4 regions of the Tardiphaga sp. GW821-FHT12E02 genome follow, and region 1 is predicted to be linked to each of the others. Evidence: predicted binding sites of a transcription regulator. Region 1 holds the regulator's gene; each other region holds the start of a gene.
The links. Region 1 encodes LexA, which represses DNA repair genes until DNA is damaged. Its sites were predicted from a motif close to TGTTCNNNNTGTGTTCNG; they were not measured.

Region 1 (8,039 bases):
CGAGATCCGGCGCATCCTGCAGCGCATGCCGCAATGAGCTACTGGCGCGCAGCAGATTGCGCTCGGCAGCCAGCGCGACATCGGTTGAAGGTTCGCCGTCGGCACCAGGCGTGCCGCTCGCATGCTCAGGCGATACGTGATCCACATGCGCGACCTTGCCTCGGGTGGGCAGGCCATCGAGCTCGATCACGCCGGCATAGCGCGCTTCATGCTTGACGCCGAACGCCTCGCGCATCGAGCCGGCGACAATCGCCATCTTGCCGCGATCGGGCTGGGAAAATGCCAGCATCATGGCGAAGTAGCACATGAGCAGGCTCATCAGATCAGCAAAGGTCACAAACCAGCCGTGGCCCGTGGCGTGGTCACCCCGCTTACCCTTGGACGCTTTGGTTGTGAGCATGGCGTGTCTTCATCCGCACGACGGATGCAACGCCATGCGACCAGACTACTCATATACCCCCAGCCTTAACGGCCGACTAACGGGATACCGCTCAGGCCCGTGCAATGCGCCCATAAGCGAGGCTGGTGACCACGCCGAGCACCGCCCAGAAAATCAGGCCGGTGATGGTGGCCGCGACGACAAAGCTGTGCGCCAGCGACTCCGGCACCTCGGTATGGCCGGCGGGCGCCTGCGGCGCGCCGATCAGATGCGGCAGCACGATCAGCCCCAGGCCGAGCAGCGCGGCCCAGGAGGCGCGACGGAACACCAGCAGCGCGAGGCCGCCTGCGGTGGCGACAGCCGTCGCGATCCACCAGGTCTGGCGCAGGGTCAGATCGGCCACCGGCTGGCCGGGCACTTCCGGCGGCAGTCCGAGACCGGGTGCGGCAACGAACACGACAAAGCCGCCAAGGCCCCAGAACAGGCCCTCGCGCCAATCCACCGGACGGCCGCGCAGCGCAAAGATGCCGGCAAGCAGCAGCGCGAAACCGATAGCGGTCAGAACATTGGCGCCGGCCGTGAAGGCATTGCGCTGAAAACCCTCTTCGGGCTCCCACTCGCCGCCGTGATCGTGGGCAGCGGCAGCCTGCTGATGTCCACCATGATCGTGGCCGGACGCCGCGGGCGCGGCTGCTGGCGTTGCAGCAGGCGCCGGTGCCTCGGCCTTCTTCTCATAGACCTCGGCCTGCTGGATCAGCTTGACGGTGCCGACCATCTGAACGGCCGTCGTGGCCGCACCAGCAACGATCCCGGCGAGCACCGCCGAGAATACGATCGAACGAAAAACGGACATCAGCCTGAGAGATCAGTGGCAGGGAAAGGCGTTGGCGTGACGCACGTCATGGGCCGCATTGTGGACGGCGCTGATATGCGAGAAGCCGACCACGCCGACGACGAACAGCCCGAGCGCCATGGCGAGAACGGCCTGCACGACGACATTGGCGTCGATCGCGGCGGTGGAGAGCTGGGCGGTCTGGGTCTGCTGCATGGGATTCCTCGTCAATTCTGCGGGCAGTTTAGCCGCTTTGTTCCGTTGATGCGACCGCCAATTTCGCCATGGCTCGGGCAAGATCGCGGCTGGTCAGATGCAGATTGGCGTCGGGGGGAAGCCGCGCATGGGCGATCTTGGCGCGGGCTGCGAACTGGAACGCCGTTTCCTGCGCGTGAAAAAACGCCGCACATTCTTCCGGCGTGGGCATGTGCTTCACCAGTGTCCGGAACGCATGCCGATGCACCATGCAGACGCCGCCATGCCCCTCTGGCCGGAACGACAATGCGTCCACATCGCTGCGCCAGCGCAAGACATCGCCAGCGCCCATATCGTACCCGTCGGTCATGCCTCTCTGGTAACGGCATCAGGAGCAATTCCCAAGCCCGCCACCGGCACAACCGACGCTTGCCTCCCCCGCCCGCTCCTTTAAGACGGGCATCCACGCAAATCCGGAGATCCGCCAATGGCCCTGATGCCCTTCACCGACGCCATGGCTGCGATCCTGAACGGTGCCGAAGGCTTGCCCGAGGAAACCGTCACGCTGGAAGACGCATTTCACCGCGTGCTGGCGCGTGATGTCGCCTCGCTGCGCACGCAGCCGCCGGAAGCCATGTCGGCCATGGACGGCTATGCGGTCCGCGCCGCGGATGCGACGCTGGGCGCCAGGCTGAACGTGATCGGCGAGATTTCCGCCGGCAGGCCATTCGACCGTGCTCTCGCCGGCGGCGAAGCGCTGCGGATCTTCACCGGCGGCGTCGTGCCGGCGGGCGCGGACGGCATCGTGATCCAGGAAGACACGACGCGTGACGGCGACATTGTCGTGATCAACGAGGCAGCCACAGCCGGCAAGCACATCCGCGCCGCAGGCGTGGACTTCAAGCAAGGCGATGTGCTGTTGCGCGCAGGACTCCGCCTTACCGATCGTGACCTCGCGCTGGCCGCAGGCATGAACCATCCGAAGCTCCCGGTGCGTCGCCGCCCCGTCGTCGCCATGCTGGCCACCGGCGATGAACTGGTCCTTCCCGGCGCCACGCCCGGCCCCGGCCAGATCGTGCTCTCCAACGGCTATGCTTTGCGTGCGCTGGCGCGCGCTGAAGGCGCCGAGGTGATCGATCTCGGCATCGCCCGCGACACGCTGGAATCCACCACCGCCGCGATCCGGCGCGCTATCGAACTGAACGTCGATGTCCTCATCACCACCGGCGGCGCGTCCGTCGGCGACCACGATCTCGTGCAGCAATCGCTCATCGAGGCCGGCGTCGAGATGGCGTTCTGGAAGATCGCCATGCGGCCGGGCAAGCCGATGATGCATGGCCGCCGCAGTGCCATGCGGGTGATCGGCCTGCCCGGCAATCCCGTCTCGTCCTATGTCTGCGGCTTCCTGTTCATGGTGCCGCTGCTGCGCGCGCTGGCGGGCCGCAGCGAGGTCCAGCATTTTCGCGAAGCCGCCATCCTCGGGCGGGATCTCGCCGGCAACGACCACCGCGAGGATTACCTGCGCACACGCCTCGAATGGCAGGACGACAAACTGGTGGCGACGCCGGTGACGAAGCAGGACTCCTCGCTGCTCGGCAATCTTGCCGTGGCTGAAGGCCTGCTGGTGCGCCCGCCAAACGCCCCGCCCGCCAAGGCCGGCGATCCCTGCCGGATCATTCGCCTTCCGACTTAGCGGAATACCGCGAACCGACACGTTCCTCAGGCGTTGTCCGCCGGGGCATAGCCCATCATAAATTCCGCCGGCCCTCGGTCACCAAGTTGTCACGTAACGCGGCGACAGAGAGCGCAGACAACAGATTCGGTGCCCGTTCATGGACTATTTCAAGCGCTTCAACTTCCTCTTCGCCATGCCGACCTTCGACGCCGATGACCTGGAAGGCGTCCGCCTCAACCAGATCGTCGAGGAAATCGAGAAATCCGGCTTCGAAGTGGTCAAGGCGCGCAAACTGGAAGACGCGGCGATTGCCGTGCAGACCGATGCCGCCATCGGCTGCATGGTGGTGGATTGGGGCAAGAAGGGCCTTGAAGGCAAGACCGCAGCCCTGATCAACCTGATGCGTCGTCGCGGCCTCGATTTCCCGATCATGCTGCTGATCCGCCGCCAGCGCTTCGAAGACATTCCGGTCGAGGTGCTCGATTTCATCGACGGCTACATCTTCCTGTCGGAAGAAACCCCGCCCTTCATCGCCAAGAACCTGGTCAGCCGCCTCAAGCAATATGCCGAGACGCTGAAGACGCCGTTCTTCGGCGCCCTCGTCGACTATGCCGAGGAAGGCAACCAGCTCTGGACCTGCCCCGGTCACAATGGCGGCGTGTTCTACAGCCGCTCGCCGATCGGCCGCGTGTTCATGGAGCATCTCGGCGAAGCCGTGTTCCGCGACGACCTCGACAATTCCGTGCTCGATCTCGGCGACCTCCTCACCCACGAAGGCCCGGCGCTGCAGGCGCAGAAAGAGGCCGCCAAGATTTTTGGCGCAGAGAAGACCTATTTCGTGCTCAACGGCACCTCGACCTCCAACAAGGTCGCGCTGTCGGCGCTTGTGACCGACGGCGATCTCGTGCTGTTCGACCGCAACAACCACAAGGCGGCGCTGCATGGCGCGCTGATGATCTCCGGCGGCACGCCGATCTATGTGCCGACCGAGCGCAATCCATGGGGCCTGATCGGCCCGATGAACTGGGACGCCTTCAGCGAGGAAGCGCTGCGCGAGCGCATCCGCACCAATCCGATGGTCACCGATCCCGACGCCTGGAAGCGCGAGCGTCCGTTCCGCGTCGCTGTCATCGAACAATGCACTTATGACGGCACCATCTATAGCGCCGAGATGATCATCAAGCGGATCGGACATCTCTGCGAGTACATCCTGTTCGACGAGGCGTGGGCGGGCTTCATGAAATTCCACCCGCTCTATGCCGGCCGCTTCGCCATGGGCCTGAAGGACCTCGGCCCGGAGTCGCCCGGCATCATCGCCACGCAATCGACCCACAAGCAGCTCGCCTCGTTCTCGCAGGCGTCGCAGATCCACATGAAGGATCGCCACATCCGCGGCCAGAAGCGCCGTGTCGAGCATCGCCGCTTCAACGAAAGCTTCATGCAACACGCCTCAACGTCGCCGTTCTATCCGCTGTTCGCATCGCTCGATGTGGGCGCGCAGATGATGAAGGGCCGCTCGGGCGAAGTGCTGTGGGACGACACGATCCGTCTCGGCATCGAGCTGCGCAAGAAAATGCGCGCAGTGCGCCGCGAATTCGAGGAAAAGGAAAGCCGGCCCGAGCGCCGCTGGTTCTTCGAGCCCTTCGTGCCGGTGCGTGTGGAGATTCCCGACGTCGCGCAGTCCGGCGCGGTTCACAGCGTGCCGTGGGAAAGCATCAGCACCGATCAGCTCGCCACCAATCCCGCCTTCTGGCAGCTCTCGCCGGATGCCAAGTGGCACGGTTTCCAGAATATGGAAGCCGGCTTCGCGATGACCGACCCGAACAAGCTCACAGTGCTGACGCCGGGCTTCGATCGCACCACCGGTGACTATGCCGAGCACGGCATTCCGGCGCCGGTGGTTGCGCAATATCTGCGCGAAAACCAGATTGTGCCCGAGAAGAACGACCTGAATTCGCTGCTGTTCCTGCTCACCCCCGGCGTCGAGGCGAGCAAGGCTGGCACGCTAGTCTCTGGCCTCGTGGCCTTCAAGCGCTTCCACGATGACAACGCCCTGCTCGAGGACGTCATCCCCGAATTCGCGCGCCGCCGCCCGGCCCGCTATGCCGGCGTGCGCCTGCGCGATCTGTGCGGCGAAATGCACCGCTTCTATCGCAATGCCGATGTCAGCGGCCTGCAGGCCAGGCAGTTCATGGACCAGCACCTGCCGGAGATCGCCATGTCGCCCCATGACGCCGCGCGCCTCTTGGTCCGCAACGACGTCGACTATCTGCCGATCGACGAGATCTCCGGCCGCATCGCCACCACGCCCTTCGTTGTCTATCCGCCGGGCATCGCGACCATCGTGCCAGGCGAGCGCCTCACGGCGCGCGCGCAGCCCATGATCGATTATCTCAAGATGTTCGAAACCTGCTTCAACACCTTCCCGGGCTTCGACGTCGAAATCCAGGGCATCTATCGCAAGGTGGATGCCTCGGGCCGCATCCGGCTCTACACCTACGTGGTCTCCGAAGAGCGGGATCCCCGCAAGTGAGTTCGCAAGAGGCGACCGACACCCCGATCATCGTCCGGCCATCACGCGACAGCGATGTCGATGCGATGCTCTCGATCTATCGCCGCCACATCCGCCAAGGCGTAGAGGAAGGCGTCAGCGATGCCGATGCGATGCAGCCCGACGATCTGCGCGATCGTCGCAAGAACCTGAAGAACAAACGCTTCCCGCACATCGTTGCAACGCGCGGCGGCGAAGTCGTCGGCTATGCCTATGTGGTCCAGTTCCGCAAGCGACCAGCCTATCGCTATGCCGTGAAACACTCGATCTATGTGCATCACGAGCACACCGGCAAAGGCGTCGGCGGCCGGTTGCTGCGCGAACTGATCGATGTCTGCGCCGCCGCCGGTTTCCGCCAGATCATCGGCTATATCGACGCCGACAATGCCCCCTCGCTCGGCCTGCACGATCATTTCGGCTTTGCGCGGGTCGGCGTGTTGGCGGGCGTCGCCTACCGTTCCGGCCGCTGGGCCGACACGGTCATGGTGCAGCGATCCCTGGCGGCCGGCGTGACCACTCCGCCACCGCCGATGGCGCTGTCCGAGCGGATTCTGTGATCTTGTAGGATGGGTAGAGCGCAGCGAAACCCATCGGCGGAGCCCGCCGCATCGACGGAATGATGGGTTTCACGCCGGCGCTTCGCGCACGCGCTCGGCCCATCCTACGGTCCGCGTTTTCTGGTCAGCAACGCATCCTTGAGGCGAAATTAGCCATTGCGGAACATGTACGGAACAGATAGTGTTCGTTCATGATTTGTTTCGAGATTCTGCGGCTTAGTGAAATCGAGAGTGCCCAAACTCGTGACTGCCCTCGACCGACGGTCTGATTGATCGCCGATAACGAGGTCCTGAAACACACGCGGCGGCCTGACAATCGTTGCTTGAAGGCCTTGCCAACTAAGGATGGCTTCAGATGCTCACGCGCAAACAATATGAACTGCTCCGCTTCATCGACCAGCGGCTGAAGGAAGCCGGTGTGCCGCCCTCCTTCGACGAAATGAAGGATGCACTGGACCTACGCTCCAAGTCCGGCATCCACCGCCTGATCACGGCGCTGGAAGAACGCGGTTTCATTCGGCGCCTGCCGAACCGCGCCCGCGCGATCGAAGTCATCAAGTTGCCCGAACTCACCACCGCAGCCCCCACCGGCCGCCGTGGTTTCACGCCAAGCGTGATCGAAGGCAATCTCGGCAAGAGCCGCTCTGCTCCGGCACCGGTTGCCAGTGAGGATGACGGCGGCCGCACCATCTCGGTGCCCGTCATGGGCCGGATCGCAGCCGGCACGCCCATCGAGGCGCTGCAGACCCGCAGCCACTCCATCAGCGTGCCGCAGGACATGCTCGGCAATGGCGAACATTACGCCCTCGAGGTGCGCGGCGATTCCATGCAGGACGCCGGCATCCTCGATGGCGACATGGCGCTGATCCAGAAATCCGACAGTGCCGACACCGGCGACATCGTGGTCGCGCTGATCGACGACGAGGAAGCCACCCTGAAGCGCTTCCGCCGCCGCGGCGCCTCGATCGCGCTGGAGCCGGCGAATACGGCCTATGAAGTCCGCATCCTGCCGCCGAACCGCGTCCGCATCCAGGGCAAGCTCACCGGTCTCTATCGCCGCTACTGAGCGCTTTTAGTGATCGTCCGGCTGGAGATCCGTCTCCGTCGGCGTTGCATCGACCGGTCCCTGGCGTGCGCGTTGGCCGGTCGATATTGCAGTTTCTGCGACATCATCAGGTGCCCGTGCCCAAGGGCGCTGCAGACCGCGCGCGCGTGATGCCTCCACGACAAAGCCGTTCCCGACGCGCCGCAGGCCTGTGGCTCCCTGACTTTGCAGTGCCTCGCGATCGATCACCATCGCCCGGCAATCGGCCGGCGGCTGCCTCATCGTCACGATGACCGCCGTGCGCTCGCAGTCCTCACTGAACGCTTCGGGCTGCAGTGTGAGGGCAATCAGGGCGCCATCGTTGAGCGCTGCCACGCAGCCTGAGGGATCGCACGACACGCTGTCGCCGAGCGACTGATCCGTGGGCAGCCGCGCATCAGCATCCGCGGCCAGCCATTCCTTCACGAGAAACGCATCCTTGCCGCTGCGCATCACCTGCAGCCGCCCATCGCGGCCGCGCACGGCCACGCTATGACCGTCGCCGGCAATGAGGATGTCAGGCTGTTTGCTGGCCGCCGCCCAGGCCATAGCAACCGCGAGAGCAATGACCCCGGCATAACGCAACGGCGTGCGCAGCAAGGCGAGCAGTACGATCCCAAAACTGGCGGCAATCAGCGGCCCCGTCCCGAAGGCGGGCACACGGCCGATCGCACCGGGCAACCCGGCCACCCATTTGGACACGACAATCATCCATTGCAGGCCGATCTCCATGACGTGCCAGAACACGCTGTCGAAGCCGAACGGA
Region 2 (8,039 bases), 820 kb from region 1:
GAACCTCATCAACGGTGTTGGGAAAATGCCGGCGATACCCTTCCCAAGTCAGGTCTTCGAGATGCCCCTGCGCCGTCTTTCCCGGCGGAACGGGTTCGTCGGGATACTGATATTCGAGCTGAGCGAGCGTGAAGGTGATGCGCTCCGAAAACCTGATCGTCTCCGCAATGGCGTCGGGATAATCGCTAAACAGCCGCGCCATTTCGGCGGCCGATTTGAGATGGCGTTCGGCATTTGCCTGCAACCGACGACCAACCTTGTCGATCGTCGTCTTTTCGCGAATGCAGGTGAGCACATCCTGCAAGGGTCGCTGGCTGTACGCGTGATACAGCACCTCATTACTCGCGATCAGCGGTACGCGGGCTGTGCCTGCGATACGTTCGAGCCGTGCAAGACGCCGCTTGTCGTCGCCGTGATGCAGGAAGCTCGCAGCGAGCCAGACATTGTCGGGACATGTGCGCGTTAGGCGATCCAGCGTTTTGAGTGCCGTGACCTTGTCGAACCGATGCGGCAAAGAAAGGATGCACAATTGCCCTTCGGCAAAATCGGTCAGATCGGCCAGCGTGAGATGACAGTCGCCTTTATCCGCCCTCAGCTTTCCACGGCTGAGGAGCTGGCATAGCCGCCCATAAGCCTCGCGATCCCGGGGATAGACGATGATGTCAGGCGTGCCATCCATAAAGACGAGACGCGCACCGATCAGCAGACGCGGGGGATGCGGAACGTCCTTGTTCCCCAATTCACTATAGGCACGCACCACGCCTGCCAGCGTATTGTGATCGGCGATACCGATGATCGGCAGGCCGATCCTGCTCGCTTGATGCACATAGCTTTCCGGATGCGAGCCGCCATGCAGGAACGAGAAATTGGTGGTGATGCCGAGCTCGGCATAGGCCGGAATCGTCATGCGAACATCCCGTGGACGAACCATTTCGGATCGACGCGCTTTTTTTCCTCCTCGTCCAGGATTTCGCCGTAAAGCCCATCGCGAAAAATCCACAGCCGCTGCCCGATATCGTCCTCGATCCGGAAGTAATCGCGGGTCGGCTGTGGCTCCTGCGTGCGCCACCATTCCATGGCGATGCGCTCCGGACCTTCGGCGCGGCGCACGATGTGATTGACACGTCGCCATGTGAAATATTTGGGCGGCTTGTCAGGAAATTCGGCCAGCGCCACTTCGATCGGCTCAGGCCGCTCGAACAAACGCAATGGTCGCAGCGGCGGTTCGCCGGTGATGCGCAGCGGCCATGGCGCGAGAGACGCTTCGATCAGGCCCCATTGCGCCGGCATCGGATCGGCCGCGCGCTCCGGGATATGCGTATCGACCGGCAGATGCACGAATACACGGCGCGGGCCGATCCGTGCCGAGAGACGATCGACGAGACCGATCACCTCGTCATTGTCCTGGGCGCGGCTATCGAGATCACTCTGCTGCTGCACTACAATTTCGGTGTGGCTGGCCGAGAGCCGGATCATGTCGAAGCCGAAGCCGGGATCGAGGGGATCGGCGATGGCGTCGAGGCGCTCGCGAAAGAGGCGATCGACGACCTCGACCCGATTCACCGCCTGCCCGGTCTGCGCCGTGATCACGCGCACCACACCATCGGTGCGGAAGAAGGCTGCTTGGAGGTGGCGCGCGCCTTTGCCCTGCTTGTCCATCGCGGCGATCAGCATGCCGGCCAGTGACGTCAGCGTTGCGGTGATGACGGTGTCGGTCGCGATCGGCTCGGGGAAGCGTTTCTCGACGATGTAATCCGGCAGCGGTTTTCGTGGGCTGATCGGGCTGTCGCTTTGCCCAAGTGCCGCTTCCAGCAACGCCGTAAAAGCTGCGCCAAAACGCGCGGTGATTTCGGCACGGCCGCGTGCGGCGACATCGCCGATGGTCTTGAGGCCGGCGCGACGCAGCCCGCGAATGATCGCCTCATCGGCGCCGAGCGGATGCAGGGGCAATGGTTTCACGGCCCTCGCCTCATCACCGGCCGCAACGATGCGGCCATGCCGGTGACGACTGAGCGTGCGCGCACAGACCGACGTGCCGGCGATCGCGGCGCTGACGATAAAGCCCTGCTTGGTCAGCGTGGCGCAGAGTTGGTCCATCAAGCCGGCCTCGCCGCCAAACAGATGCGCGCAGCCGGTGATGTCGAGGAACAGGCCGTGCGGCGCATCGAGCGCGACCAGTGGCGTGAAGCGATCGCACCAGTCGGCGATGGCGTTCAGCAACTCGCTATCGGCGACGGGATCGGCATCGCAGACATCGATATCAGGACACACCGCGCGCGCATTGGCGAGCGGCAGGCCGATCTCAAGACCGAGTTTTGCCGCAGCATCGTTCACTGCCGTGATCTGCCAGGCATTGCTTTCCTTGGCGGCTGATATCAGCGGTCTATGCGCGTCGTGCAACGCGCCGCTGCGGGCGCGCTGGCGCTTGATGCGGTCGGTCGGCAGGCGCGGCAGCCACAGGCTGAGAATGCGCCGTCTCACGGAAAAGGCACTCATCACATTTCCATTCCATGATCCATCGGCCGGTCTGGCCATGGCGATTGCGAACAAGCTGCGTGTCGAGGATCGGTGCGCCCCAGGCTTCCCAAGCGGCTGTCGGCGGCGAACGCGCGGCCTGCACCACCCAGCGCGTCTCCGCCGTACTCACCATCGGCAGAGCGGAGGTGCGCAGCATCACGCAGCTGACGCCGGAATTTTGCGCGGCCAGCGTGTATTTGCGGCTGGCGACGAGATCGAAGGCGCGCACCTCGCCCCACAGGTCGAGCACCACGGCGCCGAGCGCATCACAGGCCAGCGCATCGGCACCGACGCGCAGCGCCATCTCGTGATCGGCCGCCTGCACCAGCACGATGCGGCGCGGATCGAGGCCGAGTTCATTGAGCCCGCTCATCGACAGGCCACCTGCTTCGCGGGCGACAAAATCCTGCCGGATCCAGAGCAGCGGCTTGCTCTTGCTCAGGCGCTGGGCAATGCCGGCGACAAAGCCTGTGGCGGCGCCGACCTGCCGTGTCTCCAGCGCAAACACCTCATGCAGGGTTCCGCTGATCAGGCCGCCTTGCAGCACTGCATCCGCTTCGGCATGGCCGAGCGCCACGCGATCGAGGCGCGTGGTATCTTCATGCCCTTCGATCCGTTCGATGCTGCCGCGCAGGCGCGCAAGCGTGTCTATGCGTGCGCCGGTCATGCGCCGCTCCTCAAAATCTTTGCCAGTGACGGGTTTTCAATGAACCCGTGACTGGCCCATTTGTTCATGATACGTTCTATATAACGCCGAGAGGCTCGGCTGAGTCAATCGGATCATTGCGGCCGCGTTTCAATTTTTGCGGGCGCGATGGGGATCACAACCAAGTGGTTGTGATGGGGACCGCGACCCAAATTTTTGCGGCGGACTTGGAAGGATTTGGAATGGACGTGAAGCGCAAGCTGGAGATCCTCGCGGATGCCGCCAAATATGACGCCTCATGCGCATCGAGCGGCACCGAGAAGCGGGATTCCCGCGACGGCAAGGGCATGGGTTCGACCGATGCAGGCATGGGCATCTGTCACTCCTATGCGCCGGATGGCCGCTGCATCTCGCTGCTCAAAATCCTGCTCACCAATGCCTGCAATTACGATTGCCTTTATTGCGTCAACCGCGCCTCCAGCAATGTGACGCGGGCGCGCTTCACGGTCGATGAAGTGGTGCAGCTGACGCTGGACTTTTATCGGCGCAATTACATCGAGGGCTTGTTTCTCTCATCGGGCATCATCCGCAGCGCGGATTACACCATGGAGCAAGTGGTCGCCGTCGCGCGCAAACTGCGCGAAGAGCATCACTTTCGCGGCTACATCCATTTGAAGACCATTCCGGAAGCGGATGAGGCACTGATTACCGAGGCCGGCAAATATGCGGATCGGCTCTCGATCAATATCGAAGTGCCTGATGAAGGCAGCCTGAAGCATCTGGCGCCGGAAAAGGACGTGCGTGCGATCCGCCGCACGATGGGACGTTTACGGCTGAAGCTGGATGAAGCACGCGAGGGCGCCAAACCGACGCCGCGCGGCCGAACTGCGCCGCGTTTTGCGCCAGCGGGCCAGAGCACGCAGATGATCGTCGGCGCCGACAGCGCCAATGATGCCACCATCATCAAGACCTCGGCCAATCTTTATGGCTCCTACAATCTCAAGCGCGTCTATTACTCGGCCTTCAGCCCGATCCCCGATGCGAGCCGCTCATTGCCGCTGCGCGCGCCGCCGCTGATGCGCGAGCATCGGCTTTATCAGGCCGACTGGCTGATGCGCTTCTACGGTTTTGATGCCGACGAGATCGTGGCTGGCAATGACGGCATGCTGTCGCTGGACATGGATCCGAAACTCGCCTGGGCGCTGCGCCATCGCGACCGTTTCCCGCTCGACATCAACCGCGCCAGCCGCGAGGACCTGCTGCGCGTGCCCGGTTTTGGTGCGCGGGCCGTGCAGCGGATCATCGAGACGCGGCGGATTTCATCGATCCGCGTGGGCGATCTCGCAGCCCTGCATATTCCGCGGAACAAGGCATTGCCGTTCATCGTTCTTCCCGATCACCGACCGGCGGTGCATCTGCTCGACAGCGCGCAACTGGCCGAACGCTTTAAGCCGAAAGCCAAGCAATTGGGCTTCGCTTTCTAGACGCGCAACACGCTCCTCCCTCATCCTGAGGAGCCGCGCAACGCGCGGCGTCTCGAAGGATGGGCCACAAGTGCCAGGCCAGCATCCTTCGAGACGCCGCTTTGCGGCTCCTCAGGATGAGGACGGAGATTGTTGCAAGGGATCATAAATGCACACCATCACGCTCGATGGCGAGACTGATTTCGACGGTTGGCGCAAGGCCGCGCGTCTGCTGGCGATGAATGGTGTTGCGCCTGCGGATGTGACGTGGCTCGTCGCCGGCGGCGATGAGCCGGAGCTGTTTCCGGCCACGCAGAGCGCACCGCTCGAAGACATTCGCGGCACATTCAATGTGCCCGCGCAATTCGTCGATCTGGCCAAGCAGGTCATCCTGCATCGCGACCCGCAGCGCTTTGCCCTGCTCTATCGCATGTTGTGGCGGCTGCGCGGCAATCATGACCTGCTGCAGCTCGCCACCGATCCCGACACCACAAAACTGGAAAGCATGGCCAAGGCGATCCGCCGCGACGAGCACAAGATGCATGCCTTCGTGCGGTTTCGCGAAATCGGCCGCGAGCCGAAATCGCATTTCGTCGCCTGGTTCGAGCCGGAGCATCATATCGTCGAACTGGGCGCGCCGTTTTTCGCGCGGCGCTTTGCCGATATGGCGTGGTCGATCCTGACGCCGGATCTGTGTGCACATTGGGACGGACACACAGTGTCGTTCTCGCCGGGCGTCGATAAATCCATGGCGCCATCGAGCGATCGGCTCGAGGAGGTCTGGCTGACCTATTACGCCAACATCTTCAATCCGGCGCGCTTGAAGACCAAGGCGATGCAGAAAGAGATGCCGAAGAAATACTGGCGCAACCTGCCCGAAGCGGCGCTGATCAAGCCGCTGATCGAGAAGGCGGAACGAGTTACGGGCGAAATGATTGCAGCCGAGGCGCAGGAGCCGAAAAAGCCGCAGCGCCGCGAGGACGCCATGACGAGATCACACACCGCATCGGCCGAGCACTCGAACGACAACAGCCTCAGCGCGCTACGCGATGAGGCCGCCGATTGCCGCGCCTGCGCGCTGTGGAAGGATGCGACCCAGACCGTGTTTGGCGAAGGGCCGAAACAAGCCTCGGTCATGATGGTCGGCGAACAGCCCGGCGACAAGGAAGACCTGGCCGGAAAGCCATTTGTCGGTCCGGCCGGCCAGATGCTCGACAAGGCACTGAAGGAAGCCGGCATCATCCGCGACAAGGTCTATGTCACCAATGCGGTGAAGCATTTCAAATTCGTGCCGCGTGGCAAATTCCGGCTGCATCAGAAACCGGCGACGCCTGAGATCAAGGCGTGTCGGCCCTGGTATGAACGCGAAAAGGCTTTGGTGAAACCGGAGCTCGTCGTTGCCATGGGCGCGACGGCTGCGCAGAGCGTGTTCGGCAAGATCATGCCGGTCGGCAAGACGCGCGGCCGCGTGATCGATCTGGCCGACGGCACGCGCGTGCTCGTGACCGTGCATCCGTCCTATCTGCTGCGATTGCCGGATGAGGATGCAAGGCTGCGTGAATATGCGAATTTCGTTGAGGATTTGCGCATCGTAGCGGCGCATTTGAGCGCGTCGGCAAGAGCCGCCTAAACTCGGCCCTCATCCTGAGGAGCGCGCAAAGCGCGCGTCTCGAAGAATGGTGGTACGCTCAGAGCCAAGCAATTCATGGTTCGAGACGGCGCTTCGCGCCTCCTCACCATGAGGGGCTGAGATTAGATCACGATCTCCCGCATCACGCGCCGCGTATCCATCTCGAATTCGAGATCGACCACAGGCGGACGTGCAAAATGCCAGGTCATGCCCTGGCGTGCAGCGCCACGCTTCACCAGCTCATCGGCAACGACCGGGTGAAAATCCTGCACCGTATAGACCTGTGTCGCCGTCGTGTCCTTCCAGCCGAAGCCGAAAGCACCGAGGCGCTCTTCCATCGTATTCATTGTCATGCGCGCCTTCTCGCGCAAGGCATCCGCCGAAGTTTCGCGATAGCGCACGATGCGCTCCGGATATGTGCCGGGACCACTGCGCGCTTCGGCGCCGCCGGCGATCACGAAGCTTGGTCCCGCACCTTTCGATTCCCGCACGAACGAGAATGCGTAGAACGACGGTTCACTTGGCGGATCGATTTCGAGACAGACATTGCTGCGTGCGACGGGATTGTTGGTGCCGTCGAAGAGACCCCATTCGGCGAGCGTCTTCACATAGTGTTCGTTGAATGTGCGAAAGCCGGCTTCATCGACGACCGCAGGTGAACGCAATTCGCAAGCACAGAATGACGTCAGCGGTCTTCCTGCAGCGCGGATGTAGTCGGCGATGCGCGCAAAGCCTTCCCCGAGAGGCAACCATGTATCGAAGCGGACGCGCTCGATCTCATAATCGGGCAGTGCTGCAGCGCCGCTCGAATACTGAAATAGCGCGGGAATGTAACGATAGTTGCCGGCGGTGAAATCGCGCGTCATCGAGGGGGCTCCTCCGGGGGGCATCCGCCTCAAAAGGGAATGGCGGATCGACATTGCCGATCCGCCATCCAACCTCAATCCATCTGGCCCTGCAAGCTCAGCGTTGCAAGGCCCAATGCGTCACGTCGTCTTTGCGTGCTTCATGTCGAAGTCCGCGATCTCTTTGGCACGTTCGCTTTCCTTGCCGGCGCGGTGGTCCGTGGCGATGGCCACATAGACCGCGGGCAGCACGAACAGCGTGAACAGCGTGCCGATCAGCATGCCGGCCACGACCACGAGACCGATGGAGAAGCGGCTTGCCGCACCGGCGCCCGATGCGGTGAGCAGCGGCAGCAGGCCGGTGACCATCGCCGCCGTCGTCATCAGGATCGGACGCAGACGCACGCGGGCCGCCATTTCGATGGCCGAGCGGCGATCGAGACCTTCCTTGAGCTGCAGTTCATTGGCGAACTCCACCATCAGGATGCCGTGCTTCGAGATCAGGCCGACCAGCGTCAACAGACCGACCTGGGTGTAGATATTGATCGTCGCCACGCCGAAGAACAGCGGGATCAGCGCACCCGAAATCGCCATCGGCACCGAGATCATGATGACCAGGGGATCGCGGATCGACTCGAACTGCGCCGCCAGCACCAGGAAGATGATGATCAGCGCGAAGCCGAACGCCACCGCGAGCTGGTTGCCTTCCTGCACATATTGACGGCTATCGGCGAGATAGTCGTGATTGAAGCCCGCCGGCAGCTTCTTGGCCTCCGCCTCGAGGAAATCCACCGCCTGACCGACAGTCACGCCCGGCATCGGCACGGCCTGGAAGGTCGCCGAATTGAGCTGGTTGAAATGCGACAGCGCGTTCGGATTGGTCCCCGTTTCCACCTTCACCAGTGTGGACAGCGGAACCTGCTGGCCCGTCGCGGTCG
Region 3 (8,039 bases), on a different contig from region 1:
ACATCCATCTTCATCACCATGACGCCGCTCTCGGCATCATCGGCCATGATGGCGCGCTGCAGCGGCGCCGCGCCGCGCCAGCGCGGCAGCAGCGAGCCATGCAGGTTGAAGCAGCCGAGCGGCACCGCATCGAGAATGTTCTGCGGCAGGATCATGCCATAGGCGACGACCACGGCGGCATCGGCATCGAAGACGCGAAACTGCGCCTCGGCTTCCTCGGTGCGCAGCGTCTTCGGAGTCAGCACGGGAATGCCGAGCCGCTCCGCCTCGCGCGCCACCGGCGTCGGCTGCAATTTCATGCCACGCCCGGCCGGCTTCGCCTCGCGCGTATAGACGGCGACGACCTCATGGCCGTGGGCCACAAGTTCGAGCAGCGTCGGCACGGCGAAATCCGGCGTGCCCATGAAAATCAGACGCAGCGACATGTGGTGGCTTCCTCGGTCATCATGGCAGGTCTATCGCATAAGAACCGTGAGAAGCATCCCGCGGCCATCCTTCGAGACGCGCCAAGCGGCCGCTCCTCAGGATGAGGGTCGAGTATGGCGCTATAGAAGCCCCTCATGGTGAGGAGCCCGCAACTTGTCCGCCGTAGCTCGAAGAGCGAAGGCGGAAGCGGGCGTCTCGAACCATGCAGGCCGCACGCTATCCCCATCGCTCAAGCGCCATATGCGCTAGCCCTGTCATTACAGGGGAGACTGGCGAGCCTCAGCCCACGCGCTTGGCGATCTTCGTGAATTTCTTCATCACGCGATCACGCTTGAGCTTCGACAGGTAATCGACGAACAGCACGCCATTGAGATGGTCGATCTCGTGCTGGATGCAGGTGGCAAACAGGCCGGAAGCGTCTTCTTCCACGAGCTTGCCGTCGAGATCGAGATAGCGGATGCGCACCGTCGCCGGGCGTTCCACTTCCTCGTAATATTCCGGGATCGACAGGCAGCCTTCCTCGTAGACCGAGAGCTCTTCCGAGGCCGAGATGATCTCCGGATTGATGAAGACGCGCGGCTGCTTGCCGCCTTCCTCGTCATCCTTCTTGGCGAGATCCATGGTGATCAGGCGGAGCGGAACCGCGATCTGGATCGCCGCCAGGCCGATGCCGGGGGCGTCATACATGGTCTCGAACATGTCGTCGGCGAGCTTGCGCACCTCCGACGTCACCGTCTCGACAGGTTTGGAGATCAGCCGCAACTGTTTGTCCGGCAGAATGATGATTTCACGAATGGCCATGGCGGGCGATTTAATCCGCGCGTGTTGCGCGGTCAATGCGCGGGATGGGCATTAACCTTGCGGTAACCATGTCCGTTAGGAAAGGATTAACCATGGCTGTTGAGGACTGATTAACCATATCGCTCAACGCTTCATTAACCATGGACGTTTACTTTTTGTTCACGATCGGCGTCTTTGCGAATTGAGCAGCGACGCTCGGTTCACCTCTCCCCACCGGGGAGAGGTCGATCCGGCGTAGCGCAGCGAAGCCGGAGCGGGTGAGGGGGTGCCGCAGGCGACGTCACTTGCGGAAGCCCCCTCACCCGCGCGCAAATGCGCGCGACCTCTCCCCGATGGGGAGAGGTGAAGAAGAGTTCAGACCTATGACCACAGCGCCCGATACGCCCGACGCCACCCTGCAGCCCCGCGCCACCTGGCGCGAGAGCATGGCGGTCTATCTGCAGCCGCGCGTGCTGATCGTGCTGATGCTCGGCCTGTCCTCGGGTCTGCCGCTCGCATTGTCCGGCTCGACACTGCTGGTCTGGATGCGCGAGAGCGGCGTCGACCTCGGCACCATCGGCCTGTTCGCGCTGGTCGGCACGCCCTACACGCTGAAATTCCTCTGGGCGCCGCTGGTGGACGCGCTGCATGTGCCGTTCTTCACCCGCGCCTTCGGCCGCCGCCGCGGCTGGCTGGTGTTTTCGCAATTGCTGCTGATCGCCGCGATCCTGCTGCTCGCACTTACCGATCCCGCACGCTCTCCACTGTTCGTGGCGCTTGGCGCGCTGCTGGTCGCTGCGATGTCATCGACTCAGGACATCGTGGTCGATGCGTTTCGCGTCGAGAGCCTGCCGGAGAGCGAGCAGGCCGCCGGCATGGCCTCCTATGTGGCGGCGTATCGAATCGGCATGCTGATCTCCACCGCCGGCATCCTGTTCCTGGTCAGCGCCTTCGAGGCCACCGGTATCGCACGCTCCTCCGCCTGGATGTGGGGCTATGTGGTGATGGCCGCGATGGTGCTGATCGGCACCGTCACGGCGTTGCTCGCCACCGAACCCGAGCAATCCGCGCAGGCCGAAGCGGCTACCCGCGGCGAAAGCGCGTTCCAGCGCGTGCTGCGCGCCGCCATCGGCGCGTTCTCCGAATTTCTTGCACGCAAGGACGCCTGGGCCGCACTCGCTTTCGTCGTGCTGTTCAAATTCACAGACGCGTTCTCGGGCACGATGACCGCCCCTTTCGTCATCGATCTCGGTTTCACCCGCAATGACTACGCCGCCATCGTCAAAGGCGTCGGCCTCGCCGCCACGCTGATCGGCGGTTTTGCCGGCGGTTTTGTCGCGCGGCGCTATTCGCTGGCGGCGAGCCTGTGGATCGGTGCCGTGCTTCAGGCGGTATCGAATCTCGCTTTCGCCTGGCTGGCGCTGGTCGGCGTCAATCAATGGGCATTGGCGCTGGCAATCTCGGTCGAGAATTTCACCAGTGCGATCGGCACGGTGATTTTCGTCGCCTATCTCTCCGCGCTCTGCAAGAATCCGCTGCACACGGCCACGCAATATGCATTGCTGACGGCGCTCGCGGCGGTGGGGCGGACTTATCTGTCAGCCGGCGCAGGCTATGTCGCGCAGGCGACGGGATGGCCGATGTTCTTCGTGATCAGTGTGATTGTGGCGGTGCCAAGCCTGGTGTTGCTGCTGTGGCTGCAGCGACGCGGGCATTTTGCGGCGTTGGGGCCGATGAAGATCTAGCCGCCCGTTGTCGTCACCCGGCTTGACCGGGTGACCCAGTACACACAATCATCTGTGAGTATACTGGATCGCCCGATCAAGTCGGGCGATGACAGATGGAGACTGAACGCGCGCTCACGAGCTTCAGTGATGCGGACGTACACATTCTACGTCTATATCCTGGCCAGTCGCATCGGCGGCACGCTCTACATCGGCGTGACGAACAATATCATCCGCCGTGTCGCTGAACATAGAGCGAAGACTGCCGAGGGTTTTACGAAGAAGTACGACGTCGATCGTCTGGTTTACTTCGAGTGTTTCGACCACATCGAATACGCGATCCATCGCGAGAAGCGATTGAAGAAATGGACGCGTGAGTGGAAGATCGCACTGATCGAGAAGGATAATCCCAACTGGGATGATCTGTATCCAGCACTTTTGAGACAGGCATAGCCTCTCTTGTCATCACCCGGCTTGACCGGGTGATCCAGTACACACCGCAGCCTCAGCGTTTACTGGATCGCCCGGTCAAGCCGGGCGACGACAACAGAGCAGATGGCCGCCCTAATTCGTCTTCCCCACCAAACTCCACTTCGTCACCAGCGCTTCGCTCATCTGCCCGGCCTGCTCGGCGCATGCAACCTCGGCGACCTTGAACGCCACTTCCTTGCCGACCAGTCGCTTCAGCTGCGTCGCCTGCGCTTCACCGGCGACCACGATCTCGAACGTCTCCGGCCCCGTCTCCAGATTGCACAGCCCCGCCGGCGCTGGCAGGCGGCGCGGTTCGGTGACCACCTGATACACATCCACGCGCTTGCCCTTGGCATCGCGGCTGCGCATGGCATTGAGCTGGCCATGGAGCACATCACCCAGCTTCATGTCCTTCGGCGCCACCGGCTTGGCCGGCGCTTGCTCAGCATCTGACGCCGCATAAGCGACCGAAGTCCCTGCGCCCGCCATCACAAGCATCGCCGCGCAAAGCTGCGCCTTGAATCCAGATCGTGTCATCGAAAACAGTCCCGTCTTAAAACAAAGTCCGCTGTCGCATCGCCGCCGACAGCGTGCCTTCGTCGAGATAGTCCAACTCGCCGCCCACCGGCACGCCATGCGCCAGGCGGGTCACTTTCACATTGGCCTCCTGAAGAAGGTCGGTGATGTAATGTGCTGTCGTCTGGCCATCCACGGTCGCATTCAGCGCCAGGATGACTTCCGTCACTTCCGGCGCATGCGCCCGAGCGACCAGCGCATCGATGGTCAGATCGCCGGGCCCGACACCATCGAGCGGCGACAGCGTGCCGCCGAGCACATGATATTTGCCGGGCGCCGCATTCGCGCGCTCCAGCGCCCAGAGATCAGCGACATCGGCCACGACGACAATGGTCGTCGGATCGCGCCTTGCATCCGTACAGATCGTGCATGGCGATTGCGTGTCGATATTGCTGCAGACCTTGCAGACCTGTACGCGATCGATCGCCGTCTGCAGTGCGCCGGCCAGCGGCGTCATCAACGCATCGCGCTTCTTGATCAGATGCAGCGCCGCCCGCCGCGCCGAACGCGGCCCGAGGCCGGGCAATCGCGCCAACAACTGGATCAGGCGCTCGATTTCAGGTCCGGCAACGGAGGCCATGGTCGTTCGAAACCTTTAGCCGAGGCCCATTCCGGGCGGCAGGCCGAGGCCGCCAGTCAGCGACTGCATCTTCTCCTGCATCGCCGCTTCCGCCTTGCGGCGCGCATCACCCAGCGCAGTCACCAGCAGGTCCTCGAGAATCTCGACATCTTCCGGCTTCACCAGCGACGGATCGATCTTCACGGCTTTCACTTCGGTCTTTGCGGTCATGCGCACCGAGACGAGACCGCCGCCGGACACGCCCTCGACCTCCACATGGTCGAGCTCTTCCTGCATCGCCTTCATCTTCGACTGCAGCTGCGCCGCCTGCTTCATCATGCCGAGAAAGTCAGCCATCACTCGTCCTCGTTTTTAATCGTCGTCGCCGGGGTCGGCGCCATCATCGGTGATCAGGGCGTCGTCGTCGCCTTCCGGAATTTCGGGGGCCAGCAAACGCACTTCCATCTTGGCGCCGGGGAATTTCGCGAACACCGCCTGCACGCGCGGATCGGCTTCGGCGCTGCGCTGGCGTTCGTTCTTCTGCTCCTGCACCTGCTCGCGGATCGTCGCCTGGCCTTGCTCGTTCGACACGATCACGGCCCAGCGTCGGCCCGTCCACATTTCCAGTTTGCGCGAGAGGTCATTGATCAGCGAGCGCGCGGCGGTGCGCTCCATCGCAAGTTCGAGCCGGCCATCCTCGATGCGGATCAGGCGCACATCGGCTTCCAGCGCGCCGCGCACCATCAGGTCACGCTTTTCGCCCGCCAATGCGATCAATTCGGGGAAGGTCGAGATTTTCAGCACCGTCGCGGGCTGAGCTTCGGCCATGCCGACCTGCGGCCGCGGCGCCGGCTCGGCATTGCCACGCTGCATGGTCGGGCCGCGCGGTGCGCCCGACATGGTGGGCGCCGAGGGCGGCGACATGGATGGCATCTGCGTGGACGACTGCGCCGAGGGTGCGTTCAATGCCGGGGCGGGGCGGCCACCGCCATTGCCAATCACGGGCGACGATCCGCCGCCCTGTTCGATCATGCGAATGGCTTCATCCGGCGTCGGCAGATCGGCGACATAGGCGATGCGCACCAGCACCATCTCGGCCGCCGCAGCCGGACGCGTCGCGCCCTGCACCTCGGTGATGCCCTTCAGCAGCATCTGCCACATCCGCGACAACACGCGCATGGAAAGCTTTGATGCAAAGTCTCGCGCCCGCAGGCGCTCGGTCTCGCCGAACGCGACATTGTCGGCCGTCGCCGGCACGATTTTGACGCGGGTGACGAAATTGACGAATTCGGCGAGGTCGCTCAGCACCACGATCGGATCGGCGCCGACATCGTATTGCTCGCGGAATTCCTTGAAGGCCGCGGCGATATCGCCGCGTGCCAGCGAATCGAACAGATCGATGACGCGGGTGCGATCGGCGAGGCCAAGCATCTGCCGGACCGCATCGGCCTTCACGAGACCCGCGGCATGAGCAATCGCCTGATCGAACAGCGACAGCGAATCGCGCACCGAGCCTTCGGCTGCGCGCGCGATGATGCCGAGCGCTTCCGGCTCGACCTCGACGCCTTCCTTGCCGGCGATGTTCGACAGATGCGACATCAGCACATCGGCATCGACGCGGCGCAGGTCGAAGCGCTGGCAGCGCGACAGCACCGTGATCGGCACCTTGCGGATTTCGGTGGTCGCGAACACGAATTTGGCGTGCTCCGGCGGCTCCTCCAGCGTTTTCAGGAACGCGTTGAAGGCCGCCGTCGACAGCATGTGGACTTCGTCGATGATATAGACCTTGTAGCGCGCGCTGGATGGCGCATAGCGCACGCTGTCATTGATCTGGCGGACGTCATCGACGCCGGTATGCGAGGCGGCATCCATTTCCAGCACGTCGATATGACGGCTTTCCATAATAGCTTTGCAATGCACGCCATGCGTCGGCATCTGGATGGTCGGCCCCTTCACGGAGCCATCGGCCATCTCGTAATTCAGCGCCCGCGCCAGAATGCGCGCCGTGGTGGTCTTGCCGACTCCGCGCACGCCGGTGAGGATCCAGGCCTGCGGAATCCGGCCGGTCTCGAACGCATTCGAGACAGTGCGCACCAGCGCTTCCTGGCCGATCAGATCGTCAAAGTTTCCCGGCCGGTATTTTCGGGCCAGCACCCGATAGGGCGTCGCCGCTGTTGGCGCATTCATTGCGAAGCCGGCCTGGGCGTCATCATCGGAAGGGGGCATGCCGGCATCGGTCATCGAGAAATCCGCAATGTGTTGTCTCAAGAGGCCGGTTTGCGGAACATCGGGCAGATCGACCGGCAAAACATCGATGTTGCTGCCGGGATGCCGCCTGTCCACCGGGCGAAATCCAGCGCGAAACGCCGAATTTGCTCGATAAAACAAGTAGGAGACTGACGAGCGACCCGATCCGGATCTCGTTAGGGCTGCTACCTTCCGGTCCTGACCCGATTGGCGAGTGGCTCGTCCACCGCCAATCTCCCGGTGCCTATTTGGGGCCAAACCGGCCGGAAAGCAAGCGCAGCGCGTGCCGCAACTTTGCCTCAGGATCTGCCTCCGTGTTGCCGCAAGAAATCGTGGCGGATACGCGCAAAAGCATGCACCACGGAGTTGTTTGCGCCGCCAGTTCCTGCGACGCTGCGCAACAAAAATCGAGAGACCGAATGGCCACCACGCCCGCCTTCGAGCTGCACAGACAGCTCCAGCAAGACACCATCGACATCGGCGACCTGCCCCTCAGCCGCGTGCTGGTGGTGAAGGACGCGCATTATCCCTGGCTGATGCTGGTGCCACGCCGCCCCGACATCATCGACATCATCGATCTCGACGAGGTCGCGCAGGCGCAGCTGACGACCGAGATCAATCGCGTCGGCCGCGCGCTCAAGGAAGTCACCCGTTGCGACAAGCTTAATGTCGCCGCCCTCGGCAATGTCGTGCCGCAGCTTCACGTCCACATCATCGCACGTCGCAAGACCGACGCTGCCTGGCCGCGCCCGGTCTGGGGCGTGATGCCGCCGCTCGCGCATGATGCCGAGGAAGTGCAGCGTTTTATCTCGGAACTCCGTCGCAAGATCTGGCTCGGTTGAATCATATGACAAGCAAGCTGTTTCCCCTCGGCCAGCCGGCCTTCATCTCCAACACCCTCGATCGCGCCGCGCATCTGCGCTTCAGCGACGAAAAGCTCTTTGCCCTTGAAAACAAGAGCGACAGCCGCGCTTACGTGATCTATCGCGACTCGCTGGTGATGAAGAAGGACGGCGACAATGTCCGCGCGCTGCTCTCCATCGACGAGGCCGTCAAATTCGGCGCCAATCCCGGCACCATTTTTCTCGGCCTGCGCGATGGCGCGGCGGTGTTCGGCATGGGCATCTCCGCACCCGCCGCGGAAAAGCTGGTCGGCCGCGACGATGTGGCCGTGTCCGAGTTGCGTGGCATGGCGATGCAGGGCGTGGTGCCGCCGGACCAGCTCTCGGCCATCGCGCAGGCCAAATCGATGGTGT
Region 4 (8,039 bases), 2.3 Mb from region 1:
GAGCACGCGGAGGTCTTCCGCAATTGGCGCACGTGTCAGTGATTCATGGCGCGGTGTTTCGGCGAGCGAGACCTGCAAGGCTGCAATCGACGTGAAATCCAGCCTGGAATTGCGCCACTGCAGCACTTTCACGGGTTCGAAGATGTGGTTCTGCAGCTGGTTGACGAGCTCGGGCTCGAACGGCTCGCAGCGGCCGGTGGTGCCGAAGGTGCCATTGCGCGTCGCGCGGCCGGCGCGGCCGGCGATTTGGGAAAACTCCGAGGGCGTGAGGCGGCGGAACTGGTAGCCATCATATTTGCGGTCGGAGGCAAACGCGACGTGATCGACATCGAGATTGAGGCCCATGCCGACCGCATCGGTGGCGACGAGATAGTCCACATCGCCGGTCTGAAACATCTCCACCTGCGCATTTCGCGTGCGCGGAGAAAGACTTCCGAGGACGACTGCGGCGCCGCCGTGCTGGCGCTTGATCAGTTCGGCGATGGCATAAACTTCGTCGGCGGAAAACGCGACAATGGCGGTGCGGCGGGGCTGGCGGGTGATCTTGCGGTCGCCGGCGAATTCCAGCGTGGACAGCCGCGGGCGGGTTACCACGTTGATTCCAGGGAGCAATTTCTCGACGATCGGCCGCATGGTGGCGGCGCCGAGCAGCAGGGTCTCGTCGCGGCCGCGGCGATTCAGGATGCGGTCGGTGAAGACATGGCCGCGTTCGAGGTCGGCGGCGATCTGGATTTCGTCCACGGCCAGGAACGAGACATCAAGATCTCGTGGCATCGCCTCCACGGTGGATACCCAATAGCGTGGTTTTGACGGCTTTATCTTCTCTTCGCCGGTGACGAGGGCTACCGCCTCCGGGCCAACGCGGGCGAGGATCTTGTTATAGACCTCGCGGGCCAGGAGGCGGAGCGGAAGGCCAATGATTCCAGAGGAATGCGCGAGCATCCGCTCGATGGCGAGATGGGTCTTGCCGGTATTGGTGGGGCCGAGGACGGCGGTGACGCCGGCGCCGGGCGCGCGGCCATTGCCGGGCGGGGAGGAAAAGGCCATGATTTTCAAGTATTTCCGCGTGGCCTTCTGTCAAGGCAAGGGGCTGAAAAAGCAGCGATCGGAACGACTCCGGAACGAAACCGGCCCGAATCGGTGACTCGACACCTTCACCCGCGCCCCAGCCCCAAGATGTCGCGGCGCGTGTCGAATGTCCTCACTAGATCAAGTTTGTGACGGGGCAACAAGGCCTGTGAATCCTTGTGGACAAAGCTAAGTCCGACGGACTCCGATCGGCAAAAGAGTCAACAGGCGCGGTGCCGCCGTGATGCCGCAAGACGGCCGCTGGTTTGCCTCTGCCGCCGCTGGTTTGCCGCAAGACCCGGGCGTCTGCCGCGCGGGTTTGCGCGCATGTCTTGTGGCAACACGGAGGCAGCGCCGTAGGATGGGTTGAGCGGAGCGAAAACCCATCATTCAAACCTCGCGGCTGGCTCCGCCGATGGGTTGTCGCGTCGGCCTGCGGCCGCCGCTCAACCCATCCTACGACCATTCCTCAATTCGTCTTCGCCGCCGCCTTGGCCGGCGCGGCGGTGGTCACGAACTCCGTCGCCTCCAGCATGGCCTGGCCGAGCGGGGTCGGGATCGTCACGCGATAGGGCACCAGAATCCGGGTGCCGGCGATCGGCACCAGCCAGGCTTCCATGTTGCGCTGGGCGGCGAGATATTTGATGGCGGCGCGGTCCGGCACATAGCCGGCAATCGGCGTGAAATAGACGGCGCAGACGATCGCCGGGCCGTGATAGCCCTTCTCGGCCTTCACCTGCTCCATCCGCTTGTAATCGAGCTTGATGTCATAGCGCATGCGGCCGTCGAAGATCGACGTGCCGGTGCGGCACGAATCCGGCGCCAGCAGATTGCCGGTGCCGGGCACGGACAGCAGCGAGCCCGTCATCGGATCGATCACATTGCGGCGATGCGCATCGGTGACCGGGATGCGCTCGGGATCGTCCGACAGCTCCGGCTCGATGGAAAACTCTTTCACATAGCCGAGCGCGATCTGCATCTTGATCGCCTCGGACTTCTTCGCCGAGGTGGTGGTGGCGGCATAATTGGTGGGGCCGAGCTGGCCCGCGACCACGCGCCCCTGCGCCTGGCCGAAGCCCGACCCGCCGGAAAACGCCTTCAGCAGCCCCGCAGTGCCGCCGGTCGCCGCCGCGCTGTATTGGTCCTCGGTGATGTCGATGGCCCAGGTGCCGCGGCCGACGGGAATCCCCGCGAGGCTGGCTTCATATTTGGCCTCGACCTTGCCCTGCGCCGCGGCCGGCCGGCTATCGGCGAGCGCGCCTATGGCGCACAGCCCGGCCAAAAGCCACAGCGCGAAGCCTGATCGAAAAGCGGTTTTGCGGGGGCCGGGGCAACGCACGTTCTGTCTTACCTCACGTCTCGTCATCCGGGGCCGGTGGCGCGGCATATGAATACGGCTCGGTGCGCCACTGCGCATGGGCGAAGCATGTCTATGCGTGTCCGGCTGGAATACGTCCTTTATATGATGGGAACCAGGCGCGTTTCCAACCACTTCGCTGTGGTATCCGCCGCCGAGACCGGCTATAGCGGGGCGTTGCCAGCGCGGCCCCTTGCAAAGCGGGCCGGTTCCGGCGGGTGTCATCCCAATCCGTGGCGTGCGTGCCAAGTCTTTTGGTCCATGTCATTGGTGTGACTCGTCTTGACGTTTGCAGCTCCAAACCCTATACGTCCGCGGCTCCTGAAATGGACGTGATTTTTGAACCCCTGCCCGGCCTGATGGTCGCAGGCGGGGATGACAGAGGATTTTCGCCATGTCCCGGCGTTGTGAACTGACACTGAAGGGCCCGCAGGTCGGCCACAAGGTGAGCCATTCGAACATCAAGACCAAGCGCCGGTTTCTGCCGAACCTGGTCAATGTGACCTTCATCTCGGACGTGCTCGGCCGCGGCATTCGCCTGCGCGTGTCGGCCAATGCCGTGAAGTCGGTGGACCACCGCGGTGGTTTCGACGCTTACCTGATCGCGGCCAAGGAGAGCGAGCTCTCCGCCAAGGCTGTGCTGCTCAAGCGCGCCATCGAAAAGAAGAAGACCACGGAAGCCAAGGCTGCCTGAGGCCTGAGGGCGGCGTGAGCTGCCTGGGCTGAAGGACGGCGCGCTGTGATGGCGCGGCTTCGTAGAGGAATAACAAAACGGCCGGATCGCGAGATCCGGCCGTTTTTGTTATTGGGTTTTGACTCCAGATCGAGTTCTAAATCCGCTCATCGCAGCGAAAACTACTTCAACTTGCAGAGCCAACACGTACAGCGATCACGCTCCGCGGTGTCGCGCAGGTGCTGTTGCCCACGCCCCCACTGTCGGGAGGCAGCGCGCAGCAGGAGCGTAACGGGTGCTGTCTGTTCGGCAGTGCAGAAAAAGTGACAGCGCAAGGCGCTCCTCTGCCGTTGGTATTCGGCGCATTCGTCACCGGCTCAGTCGTTGTTTCTGCAGGGTTGAACACGGAAGAAATCGGCACAAACCCCGCTGTCAATTCGGTGATATCGGCTCTGCATCCAGACAGTGATCATTCTTAGGCGGTAACGGATTCACTGGCGCGGGACTAGCTATGGCGATCCACGAAATCGGAGACAGCAGATCTCAAGGGTTCCACTGTGTCCAGAATGGTCGCTAACGTTTTTTTCAAGTGACTATTGCCTATGTTTCCGCCCAGCATCGGGTCGATAGTTTCTACTGCGGAATTGTATTGATCGACCGCTTGAATCACCTCAGCCGCCTTAGTCCGGAATGGTTTGGGCAACAAAATCATGGCGTCACCAGCAGATCTAAGGTCATTGGAAACAGAAATCAGGAGACTTTTACGATCTACGACCGTATCGGGCTGTTTCGATCGAAGAAATACCGCCGACCTTAGTCTAGATAGCTCAACTTGCAGATTCCAAGCGGCACCATACTGGCGAGCAGAGTCGATCGACCTCTTCATTGCATCGCGAACCTCGTTATCCAGCATTGCGAGCGTAGTACGCTGGTGCCTGCGATGATAACGAAAATCATTCGATTGATGGGGCGCGTGCGCTTGCGCTTTGCCTACCACGATCTTGAATGCAAATCGATTAGCGCCTTTCGAGAAAAGGGGAATAGGTACAATCGAAATAGTTTCTATCTTAGGATGGATGTTTGCTAGCAAAAGCTGCTCAAGACCGTCCGCGTTTATTCCTGCGCTGGTGTCGACCCCCCCGTCAATCCCGGTTGGAAAACCATCGGCGTCCGCTTCAACACCTACATATATCGTGCCGCCCTCCGCATTAGCCATTGCAGCAACATCTTTTGAAAACTCCGTGTGGTGCTTTTGACCTACGGTCGTTCCGGTGTTGCGTATCGATGTGCGATCTTTGAAATTCAGAGAATTGCTTTCCTTATATTCGATCGCAACGTCTTCCTGCTGCCGCGTGCTAACGAACCTAAAAAGTTCTTCTTCAGTCATTGCGCTATCACTCGTTCATCTAGTGTGAGTTTTCCATGAGCCGTTTCGGACCGAGACAAGAACTTTAACTTCATCACCTATCGGGACGAGCTGCGAGAGCGGGTGACGCGGTGCCACCGCCGGGTGCTGCCTTAGCGCAGCACCGCGCTCTTGATCAGCGGTCATCTCATCCCGCGAGGAAGGTTCGCGGGACGAGTCGTCCCACCGTGCGAACTAGAGCAGGGTAGGAGAGAACTAGGCTAGGGCTTGGGTTGACGTTGCCGTTTTCTGCCCTCGACTTTGCCTCATTGCGCAACGTGGTGATCACGAAACGGGCTGCGGCGTTTAGGCTGTTCATGTCAGCGTAAATCAATTCTTCGTAGCCGCGGGCTCCGTGTTCGGCGAAACGATAAAAAAGATCCCATAGCCCAGCGCGAGGCACCTCGTCGGGACGGCGCCGCTGGTAAGCGAGATCAACAACCAATGACGAGAGGTTTCTTTGACCTAAAGAGCGGTCAAGCGTTTCCTGAAGCGATCGCGAGAAATCAATATGTAAACGTTTGTGCTGTGCAATCACTAACGGAAGAAGAACTAGCAGGTTTAACGGCTGCTTTTGGTTCCATGCCGTGATGCAGTTATTCAGTATCTCAATACATTGCTCAATATCACGCGGCGGCATCGCGCATGCGTCGAATGCCTCCGCGATAAACTCAGTAGCCCCTGTGTAAGGGACTGCCGAAAGCTTTTCAATCGAAGCTGGATCTAGCAAGCTCGTCACTAGGGCCATGCGTTGCGGCTCTTCGAAACGATATGTCTGATCGAAGAACCGGTAGAGATAGCGCTGGCTGTCAAAGGCTGCGCCGTAAAGGGCGCCGACCGAGTGCTGCAATTGCTCAGTATTAGTGGCCATAACAAAGACAATGCCGGGCAAGTCAAACAGGTGCTTGATGCGTTCGAGCAATAGGACAGCGCACGTCGGTCGGCAGCGATCAAGTTCGTCAACCAAAACGAACAGAGGCAATTTTCTTCCGCCTTCCAACTCAGATAACACCGACTTCAATTTATTTTTGAAATCTGCGATTGATTTTTGGCTTTGCTTGAAGCGCTCCACCATGGCCTTGCCGCTTGCATCTATCGCAAACTCTAAACTTTTTTCCGTTGCTGCAGTTGCACCCTTCGCCAGCTCTGCACCGACTAGCTCTGTCAATTGCTCGACTGCATCTTCACCGAGTATGCGATGGCCAAATTGCCTCGCAGCTCCCTTTGCGCTGGAGCTTACGACTTTTCCCGTGATTTCCATCAAGGTTTTGGCCGATTTACGGATAGCCGGTTTGAGTTTCTTGTCGCCGTCAATGCCCTTGTAAATAGCAGACATCACGGCGATTAGGGGATCCTCTGCGTGGTCGTCAGCCCACGCGTCAACGTAAGCTACTAGGTAGTCAGCCGCTCGCAACTGATCGCGAAAATTGGTGAGGAAATAGGTTTTTCCCACCCCCCAGCCAGCGTCTAGATTCAGCACGTATGATTTTTGTTTGTCGGCTGAGCGCAGTTCTTCGGTTTTTTTTGCCAGAAAGTACTGAAGAAAATTAGCGTCTTTCTCGCGGTCGAGCAGATCACCCGTCCAAGGCGCGATGGTCATGAGTCCTCAAAAAGATTGGAGTGCGCACAATTTCGGCTGCGGTCAAAAGGAGCGCAGGCGCGAGTAGACGGCTCGACAACGTGGACACGTGAACGCGTGCAATGTCTGCGCTGGGCGGATCTGCACACCATCGACAAGACAAGCAGGGCAGAACGGAAGCCCCTGAGGCTTCCCGTCAACCTCTTCATATTGAAAGCCTGCAGTCTCGATCATTGACTTCTGTTGGATCGACCGCTTCTTGAGCTCTGCGATCTCGCGATCCTTTGAATGAATCTCCTGCTGGGCGTCAGACAGTGCCATCTTGAGGTCAGCCAAATTGACGTACAGTGACGCAATCTTCGCCTTTAATTCGCTCTCGCTTAGGCTCTTGTCGAGCTCGTTTAGCTGCTTGACTATGTTCAGCGCTGTAGCGGCCGAAGCCAGCGCTCCTGCGAAGTCCATCTAACGTTCCCCCCATTTGCGAACATTGCTTCCCGGCTTGTGCCGCGCTTGCTCAAACCGGCAAGGAATACTGGCTTCCGCTGGATACGCTCACAAAGCAATTCGAGATCAAGAAAGAGAGCGGGAGCGCAACATTTTCACAAGCGAAACCGCTCAACTGCTTCTCTATCACTGTATTGCTACCCTACATGAAGCAAAAAACGCTATGTGGGGCTGCGTCACACACAAGCGCTATTGCAGTCCTTGCATATAGTCTGGGGCTGAGAAAAGCCGACGGCAGGGAGGGGCGAGCTGTTCGGCGCTTTTTCGTTACAAACTCCCCGAAATCGCCCTAATTTCCCGCGGAACACCCAGCCACGGTCCGCGTTCGTATTCCCGGAGCGCTTGCCTTGTGCAGCGCACTTCGTCGGACAGACGAATGACTATGCATTCAAGAAGGAGCAATCCGATGCAACAGACCCTGCGAAAAGCCCTGCTTCCGATGCTGGCTGCCGGCGCGCTCAGCGCCGCGGTGCCGGCCATGGCGGCCGATGTCTATGTGCGCGATCGCGCGCCACGCGTCGGCGTCGCCGTGCCGGTGATGCCGGCCGGGCCGCTGACGGTCGAACAGGCGGTGCAGGTCGCCTATGGCATTGGCGTGGTCGAGGTGAAGGACACCCATTTCGACGGCGACGAATGGGAGATCAAGGGCCGCGACCGCTATGGCAAATGGATCGAGGTCGATATCGACGCGCGCACCGGTGAAGTGCGCAACGTGGATCGCTCGATTATCTGATGCGGGTGGGAGAGTGAGGCGAGAGCGGCGCGCTGGAAGGCGCGCCGTTTTCTTTTTGCTTGGGAGTGGTTCAAACGCCGAAGCTGATGGACTCCCTCCCCCAAGCGAAGCGCAGCGGGGAGGGTCCGCCGATAGGCGGGGGTGGGGTCTCTCCCCACGTGACGTCAGAGTTTGGGGAAGCACCCCACCCTGACCCTCCCCGCTGCGCGGCTGCGCCGCTTGAGGGAGGGGACACTGCTGTCCGCGCTAGCGCAACTTCAATCCCGTCGCGGCTTCCAGCTCGGTCAGTGCTTGTGCTGCTCCCGTCACCTTGATCGTCGTCATGCCCAGCTCGCGGGCGGGCTTGAGGTTGACGCCGAGGTCGTCGAGATAAACGCAAGTCTTCGGATCGACACCGAGCTTGTCCGTCATCATCGTGTAGATGCGCGGATCGGGTTTTCGCAATCCGATCTTGGCGCTTTCGATGACGTGATCGAACAGCACCATCACCTCCGCCACATAGAGCGCACGGCCATCCGTCGAGCCCATCGCGTTGGCCGGCAGGTTGTTGGTGATGCAGCCGGTCTTGAACTGCGCCTTGATGCGGCGGAGCGCGTCCACCATCTCCGGGCGGATCTCGCCCTTCAGCAGCTTCACCACCTCGCGGCCGCGGACTTCGGCGCCGAGGGCTCTGGATTCGGTGGCGAACAGCGTGTCGAAGGCATCGAGATCGATCTCGGC

Region 2: a site for LexA is predicted at 3,246-3,263, ahead of AC1RQ5_RS12170 (ImuA family protein). Genes of this name have one in related genera too.
Region 3: a site for LexA is predicted at 1,373-1,390, ahead of def (peptide deformylase). Genes of this name have one in related genera too.
Region 4: a site for LexA is predicted at 1,107-1,124, ahead of AC1RQ5_RS05425 (helicase-related protein). Genes of this name have one in related genera too.

Annotation. Positions count from the first base shown of each region.
Region 1 is NZ_JBXAQK010000001.1:3,400,330-3,408,368, reverse strand. Features, by position in the region: gene AC1RQ5_RS16125 (OmpA/MotB family protein) at 1-400, opposite strand, end outside; gene AC1RQ5_RS16120 (CbtA family protein) at 492-1,232, opposite strand; gene AC1RQ5_RS16115 (CbtB domain-containing protein) at 1,245-1,427, opposite strand; gene AC1RQ5_RS16110 (hypothetical protein) at 1,456-1,776, opposite strand; gene AC1RQ5_RS16105 (molybdopterin molybdotransferase MoeA) at 1,894-3,099, shown strand; gene AC1RQ5_RS16100 (Orn/Lys/Arg family decarboxylase) at 3,239-5,614, shown strand; gene AC1RQ5_RS16095 (GNAT family N-acetyltransferase) at 5,611-6,189, shown strand; gene lexA (transcriptional repressor LexA) at 6,545-7,255, shown strand; gene AC1RQ5_RS16085 (ComEC/Rec2 family competence protein) at 7,262-8,039, opposite strand, start outside.
Region 2 is NZ_JBXAQK010000001.1:2,582,985-2,591,023, reverse strand. Features, by position in the region: gene AC1RQ5_RS12180 (error-prone DNA polymerase) at 1-907, opposite strand, end outside; gene AC1RQ5_RS12175 (Y-family DNA polymerase) at 904-2,496, opposite strand; gene AC1RQ5_RS12170 (ImuA family protein) at 2,384-3,184, opposite strand; gene AC1RQ5_RS12165 (putative DNA modification/repair radical SAM protein) at 3,406-4,647, shown strand; gene AC1RQ5_RS12160 (UdgX family uracil-DNA binding protein) at 4,796-6,256, shown strand; gene cnbZ (2-amino-5-chloromuconate deaminase CnbZ) at 6,379-7,122, opposite strand; gene AC1RQ5_RS12150 (MexW/MexI family multidrug efflux RND transporter permease subunit) at 7,243-8,039, opposite strand, start outside.
Region 3 is NZ_JBXAQK010000002.1:408,151-416,189, reverse strand. Features, by position in the region: gene fmt (methionyl-tRNA formyltransferase) at 1-425, opposite strand, end outside; gene def (peptide deformylase) at 706-1,227, opposite strand; gene AC1RQ5_RS29505 (AmpG family muropeptide MFS transporter) at 1,590-2,951, shown strand; gene AC1RQ5_RS29500 (GIY-YIG nuclease family protein) at 3,081-3,383, shown strand; gene AC1RQ5_RS29495 (hypothetical protein) at 3,495-3,938, opposite strand; gene recR (recombination mediator RecR) at 3,955-4,557, opposite strand; gene AC1RQ5_RS29485 (YbaB/EbfC family nucleoid-associated protein) at 4,573-4,893, opposite strand; gene AC1RQ5_RS29480 (DNA polymerase III subunit gamma/tau) at 4,909-6,777, opposite strand; RNA gene ffs (signal recognition particle sRNA small type) at 6,925-7,021, opposite strand; gene AC1RQ5_RS29470 (HIT domain-containing protein) at 7,203-7,625, shown strand; gene nudC (NAD(+) diphosphatase) at 7,631-8,039, shown strand, end outside.
Region 4 is NZ_JBXAQK010000001.1:1,132,844-1,140,882, reverse strand. Features, by position in the region: gene AC1RQ5_RS05425 (helicase-related protein) at 1-1,047, opposite strand, end outside; gene AC1RQ5_RS05420 (DUF3108 domain-containing protein) at 1,538-2,407, opposite strand; gene rpmB (50S ribosomal protein L28) at 2,820-3,119, shown strand; gene AC1RQ5_RS05410 (AlbA family DNA-binding domain-containing protein) at 3,604-4,485, opposite strand; gene AC1RQ5_RS05405 (KAP family P-loop NTPase fold protein) at 4,652-6,103, opposite strand; gene AC1RQ5_RS05400 (hypothetical protein) at 6,146-6,544, opposite strand; gene AC1RQ5_RS05395 (PepSY domain-containing protein) at 6,993-7,319, shown strand; gene AC1RQ5_RS05390 (HAD-IA family hydrolase) at 7,566-8,039, opposite strand, start outside.